DNA from 2 places in the Paenibacillus sp. FSL M8-0334 genome. Region 1 is predicted to be linked to the other one. Evidence: riboswitches for the same ligand, from Rfam matches in the RefSeq annotation. Region 1 holds a riboswitch; the other holds the start of a gene.

What was found. Region 1 has a riboswitch for cyclic di-AMP ahead of MKX64_RS20385 (C40 family peptidase). Riboswitches for the same ligand answer to the same signal wherever they lie in the genome.
Region 2: it holds a riboswitch for cyclic di-AMP, as region 1 does, so the genes downstream of both, MKX64_RS09735 (C40 family peptidase) here and MKX64_RS20385 (C40 family peptidase) in region 1, are expected to answer to the same signal.

The regions. Positions count from the first base shown of each region.
Region 1 covers NZ_JBBOCH010000002.1:1,356,228-1,359,436, reverse strand. Annotated here, with positions in the region: gene MKX64_RS20395 (DUF4183 domain-containing protein) at 1-170, shown strand, start outside; gene MKX64_RS20390 (2Fe-2S iron-sulfur cluster-binding protein) at 259-774, opposite strand; gene MKX64_RS20385 (C40 family peptidase) at 818-1,294, opposite strand; cyclic di-AMP (ydaO/yuaA leader) riboswitch at 1,300-1,440, opposite strand; gene MKX64_RS20380 (copper homeostasis protein CutC) at 1,847-2,551, opposite strand; gene MKX64_RS20375 (M17 family metallopeptidase) at 2,560-3,209, opposite strand, start outside.
Region 2 covers NZ_JBBOCH010000001.1:2,233,315-2,236,523, forward strand. Annotated here, with positions in the region: gene MKX64_RS09725 (M1 family metallopeptidase) at 1-157, shown strand, start outside; gene MKX64_RS09730 (hypothetical protein) at 169-996, shown strand; cyclic di-AMP (ydaO/yuaA leader) riboswitch at 1,266-1,404, shown strand; gene MKX64_RS09735 (C40 family peptidase) at 1,409-1,882, shown strand; gene MKX64_RS09740 (GNAT family N-acetyltransferase) at 2,217-2,756, shown strand; gene MKX64_RS09745 (c-type cytochrome) at 2,915-3,209, shown strand, end outside.

The DNA of each region.
Region 1 (3,209 bases):
TGACTCCCAGCGGGTACTCGCGGTTATACATCAACGGAATCGTTCAGGAGGCGGCCATCTATTCTGTTACAAGCACCGCACTCACCATCTCCTCCCCAGGCGACCTCCTGCAAGCCGGCACCCCAGTGCTGCTGGAGGTGCTCCGGTTTGATGCAGCAGTTCTGCCATGATCGGCCCGGCTTCTATAAACAAAAACAGCAAGGGAGAACCAGATGCCGCATCCGCTTCTCCCTTGCTTCAGCCCATGTTCTACCGCGCTCAAAAATAAGGTGCATGCTTAATGATCACAGCACCGGTGGAGGCAAGCTTGCTCTGGCACCCAAGCCGGTAGCCTTCATCAATCTCCTCCGGATCAAGCCTGCGCTCCTCCGCCAGGTTCGGTTCAGATAAATGCTCGGCTCCCTCGATGACTAGACAACGGCAGCGCGCACAAGTTCCCCGCTTGCAGAAAGAATTCCAATCCACTTCATTCCTCTCTGCCAATTCCAGAATCGTCAGGCCGGTGACCGGTACAACCTTGCGCTGAACATTGCGGCCCCGCAGTTCGACGACCGCCTCGCCTACCGGCTGCGCCGTTTCCCCAGCCTCCTTAGACTCAGGTTCGCTTGTCTTCCCTGCTTCATCCCCTTTGATCCATTTCCTCCACCACTTGATCAATGCGCTCCCTCCCTGCTGTTCTTCCCAATGGTTGCTCTCCGCTTCCACTTCCTGCTTCTTATTATAACCTGTCCTCTTGATTATGAAATCTGCCAACAGGAAAGGACCGGCTAACATATCTTCGCCGGTCCTTCTATGTCACAATTCATATGTAGACGAATTAGCTTGCCACACCCACCAGCTTCGCATAACTTTCCTGATCCAGCACGCGCCGAGCCGTTACGTAGCGGGTCTGATAATAGGATTCGGTCAGTTTGCTGATTCTGACCCCTTTGCTGCTGGAAGCATGTACAAATTGTCCATCTCCGATATAAACGCCTGCATGGGAGATCCCCTTACCGCTTGTGTTGAAAAAGACAAGGTCTCCTACACGCAAATCATCTTTATCGACATGCTCGCCGACTTTGGCTTGGCCTTCAGATGTACGAGGCAAATTCAGATCGAAATTTCTAAATATGTATAATACGAATCCGGAGCAATCAAACCCTTGAGGAGTTGATCCACCCCACTTATAAGGAGTACCCACCAGCTGTTTGACCTCGCGTTGAAAGCTTGGCTGTTCATTCGCAAATGCGGTCATGGCACCAGAAGAAAAAATAATCGCAGACCCTAATAAAGAAATAACCAACTTCTTCAAAAGATACATACTCCCTTCGATGCCTACGGAGTTAGCTAAGGGTTCGGTAGAAGGCTCCCTATATTCCCTTCAATGCAAAGCATGGGAATAATTCACCCGGAATGGTTCCCCCGTTTTCTACAGACGAAATTCGGCAAAAATTCATTAACGTTTTGTAACCTTCTCTAATATAGTATACAAGCCCGCATAATGTCAATAATATCCTTGGAATTGTCCGACAATTGTTTTATCGTGTCGATTCCACTATAAACGAAGCCCATCGGCCGCCTAATACAAGGTTAAAAAACATGACAATTGTGTTACTCTATGAAACTTTCTTGTTGTTTACAAAAATTCAACTGACTTTTAACTAACCTTTTAATTTCGCCTTTCAAAGGGCCTTTAACCGGGCTAACCAATGAATCAACTTAACCCTGCTAACGATCCTTGCACAGCGCAGCGCCCCGTCCTGAATACCCATAATTCAGATTATTTGCAATGGAACAAAGGCCATTCGATACCTTCGAATGGCCTTGTTGCCGTCCTTCTTCCGGCTGCAGCGAAGTCAGATCTTCACTTCGCTGACTCGCGCAGCGGCTGCAGCGCGGCTGCAACCCGTCGCAGCTCTTCAGGGTGAATCGGCGCGAGCGCCGATTGCCCGTAACGAACCGATGTCCCGAAATGCACTTCGGATACGCCCGTCTGCTCAACAAAATCCCGGATCATCGCCCGGCTCAAGCCGCTGCCCGCCAAGATCCGGATATGGCTGTCCTGCGCCGCTTCGACCAGCTGGCGAATTCTCGGAACGGCATCACACGCTTTCGGCTTGCCGCCCGATGTCAGAATGCGCGTAACCGGAGCATACTGTTTCAGCACCTCCAGCCCCGACATCTGATCCTTCAGCTCATCGAACGCCCGATGAAAAGTAACCTGCAAGCTTCCGCTTGCAGCAAGCATCTGCTCCAGTGCGCGTTCGTCAATCATCCCGTCCTCCGTCAGCGCGCCAAGCACGATTCCGGCAGCACCTGTGCTGCGAATCGCCTTGATCTCCGCGACCATCGTCGCGATGTCCCACGCATCGTAGATGAAAGAACGGCTGTGTGGACGAACCATCACATGAACCGGAATCTGAACCGCACGAACAACCTCTTGAACCATACCGATCCCAGGAGTCAGCCCTCCTTCGGTAAAGGCGGTGATCAGCTCCAGCCGGTCTGCGCCACTATGTTCGGCGGTGATCGCGTCCTGGACACAGGTTGCAATGACTTCCAGCAGCATGCCCTTCCTCACCTCCTATCCGAAGCAGGATTCACTGGGGACGGAAACTGCTTCTGTACATAATCCGCCAGCAGCCGGGCACCATATCCGGTCGCCCCGGCCGCCGCGTGAGGATACTCCCGCTTGTACTGAACGGTTCCAGCCATATCGATATGAACCCACTGCATGTCTTCATCCACGAAATGACGGATGAACAGCGCCGCTGAAATCGCTCCGGCCAGCGGCGAGGCACCGACATTGCGCAGGTCAGCATAATCGCTCCGCAGGTCGGACACATATTCCTCCACGAGCGGCATCGGCCACAGCCGTTCCCCGTTGCGCTCCCCGATCTCAACCAGATCACGCGTGATCTCTTCATCGCCCCATATGCCGGCAAGCTCAAGTCCAAGCGCCGTGCCGATATTGCCTGTAAGCGTTGCAATGTCGATCACTTTGCGAACGCCCATTGCGGCGGCATGAAGCAGCGCATCAGCCAGGATGAGCCGCCCCTCTCCGTCCGTATTCGCCACCTGGACGGTCAGGCCGTTCGGATATCGGATGACCGAAGACGGGAGCATCGCATCCGGCCCTGGCAGATTGTCTGCCACGGCAATGAGGGCGACGGCGTTCACCCGGGCGCGGCTGGATATCAATATATCCATCGCCCCGATTACTGCCG
Region 2 (3,209 bases), on a different contig from region 1:
ATCCTGGGCGATGGTGGATCCGAAATATACGATCGTGCTGGAGAACAACCATATCAACAACTATATGCGGACGGGAATGGATCCGAAGACGGTCACACGCTGGAACCTTAGCGTAACCAAGCTCCTGGAGACGCTGTTCGGCAGCCTGTCATGGTGAGGGGGGAAAACATGAAAAGCTATGCAAGCCAGGGTTGGGCCAGTGTAAAAGATCAGTTGTATGTCATCATTCTGCTGTTCCTGTACCGCCTGTTATGGGGCTATTGTCTTTATCGACTGGTCAAATCCGCCGTGGTCCCGCTCCTGATGCGATATCCAGATCCGGCTCCGAACGAGCTGAGCCGGCTCCTGTTCTTCTATGAAGGGGAGATGAGCCTGTCGCTTAGCTCCACCGTCCATACCTACGGATGGCTGCTGATCGGCCTGCTGCTGATTCGTATGCTGCTGACGCCGCTCATTCAGGCCGGTATATTCTACAACCTCCATCAGGAGGCCAAGGGGGAACGAGGGCTGTTCTTTTTCATCGGCATCCGCAAATGGTGGAGAACGGTCTCCGTATTCTATGTGGCCGAGCTTGTGCTTACCTTCGCCCCTGCATACTGGCTTGTGCCCAAAATGCTGCCTCTGTTGATTAACTCGATCCAGGAGCCAGCACTCTTGCTGCGTGTGCTGCCCTTTGCGGCCGGCTGGCTGCTGTACGCCTACCTCATGAAGCTGCTCCTGTTGTACATGCAGTTCGGACGGACGGGCAGCGTCAGCATGACCGCCTCAATTGTGGCCTGTCTCAAGCGGCTCGGCACGGCAAGCCTGCTCTCGATCACGATCGGCGGATCAGCGCTGCTGGTTGTGCTGCTTCTCAGCGCCGTCTCCTTCTACTGGGCAGGGCTGCTTGCTCTTATAATTCAGCAGGCTTCCTACTTCCTGCACGGCCTGTTCCGCATCTGGTCGATCTCCGCCCAATATCATCTATGGAAATCGGGTACCGCTGACCATACATGAACCGTGTTATATGCCTTCGATGGCTGTCCATATACCGCTGCCGCTTCCAAATTAATTACAATTTTTTAACTGCAAATCAACAAATCCCTATTCCAGCTGTCTGGAAATAGGGATTTTTGTTTAAAAAAATAGTTTCCTCGTTTGCCAAATTGATAATACTCTGCTAAAATAACGAATATGTTAGTAACAACTTTGTCATCTTTGTTGTAACTTTTGTCATCAAGTCATCTTGTCGCAGCGTCGTGTAGGCAGAGTGAAACTTAAATTAACATGTTATCGAGCCGAATTCCCGCATTTACGGGAAGCGGGGGATCCGTTTTGGGTGAATTGATCTCGCTAGAGAGGGATCATAGGGTGACCTTCAACCGAACCCTTAAGCTAACCTCGCAGGCTGTGGAAGGAGCTTTTTATTTTGAAGAAGAAACTCGCGGCCGTATCCATCGGCCTTGTCCTTGCATTAAGCTTTGGAACAGGAAGCGCTTTTGCCGATTCCAAACTCAACAATGCCATTAAGCCCGTCATTGGTGTATCTTACAAATCAGGCGGAACGACAACCCAAGGGTTTGATTGCTCCGGTTTCACCACTTATATTTTCAAGAAGCTTGGAATTACCCTTCCTCGCACATCCGCAGCACAGTACAAAGTCGGAACTGCGGTATCGAAGAGCGACCTGAAGCCTGGTGATCTTGTATTCTTCAACACATCCGGCAGAGGTGTATCTCATGTCGGCATTTATGTCGGTGACGGCAAGTTTGCTCATTCTTCTTCGTCGCGCGGTGTCATTGTCAGTCCGCTGAGCCAAGATTACTATGCTAAGCGTTATGTAGGCGCCAAACGCGTCATGAGCCAAAGCACTTATAAAGCAGTAGCTGCTAACTACAACTAATAAGCAATCATATCGAATCATATAAGCCGCTGGACCGGGGATTGTAGCAGATCATCCATCCGCCGGCTTTTTTCTTGTTCTGTATATATGTATAACGTTTAAGATCGTCAAAAAGTTCCAATCGCGGCATTTTATTTTTCGATTTTTTTCGGAAGTAAGTTCCAGAAGTAAGTTGCGGGAGCAAGCGCTCCGCTTCCTACCTACCATTCCTATACCCGTTTTCAAATATAAAGAAACAGCCGTATGAACAGGCCTTCACCGGTTTATGCTAGTAATCAGATATCACATGGTTTGATCAGAGCAGCAAATGAAAAGCAAAGGAGCAGCACATTGTATGCAGGAGCCATCCATAACCTTTCATACCGTCACGATGACCGAGGAACACGCCGCCGAGATTACTTCCTGGTCTTACCCTCCCCCTTACAACATTTATGGCTGGCTGCCGTGGGAGCAGATGCAGATGCTCGGCATTGAGTTCGGCGATCCGGACATCCGTAAGCAGCAATATGTATCTGTGCTGGATCACCAGCAGCGTCTGTGGGGATTCGGGCAGCTGTTTCCGATGCATGAGGTCACCCGGCTCGGGCTTGGCATGCGGCCTGATTGGTGCGGCCAGGGAATGGGTAAAGCCTTTGTAAAAGCGATTGTGGATGAAGCGATCCGCAGACGGCCTGCCGATGAAATCGATCTGGAGGTGCTCGCTTGGAATGAACGCGCGATTCGGGCTTACGAGAAATCCGGCTTCCGGATGACGGATACGTATGAGCGGCTGACCCCGGAGGGCATGGCGCTGTTCCACTGCATGGTGTACACCCCCGCTCCAAGTGCCGGGGCAACCGATTCGGACGCCGCAGGACCGGATCAAACGATGTGAGGGTTGGCAAGTACAAATGGCACAATTTTGTGTACTTTATGTTAAGTCGGCCTTGAACGTTGCTTTTTTTGTCACAACTGGCTATGATGTCATAGGATGTTCGTTTATAATGGAAGTAAGTGCAAAAGTGCAGTATACATAGAAGGGACGATATAACGATGCAAAAATGGATTATGAGCGGATTGTTCTTCTTTGCATGCGCCTTGGCTGTTGTGCTAATGTTTACGCTTCCAGGAAGAGAAGCTGAAATTGCAGAAGAGAAGCCTACCATGCCTGAAGTAACGCTGGATGCGGCGGCTGCAGAAGCCACGCTGAGAGCCAGCTGTATTGCCTGTCATGGTGATCAGCTCCAAGGCGGAATGGGGCCAGCCCTTGACCAAATCGGCGCAGAGATGGATGTTAATTCCATTTACAACATTATCGCTAAAGGCCGCAGACAAATGCCTGCATTCG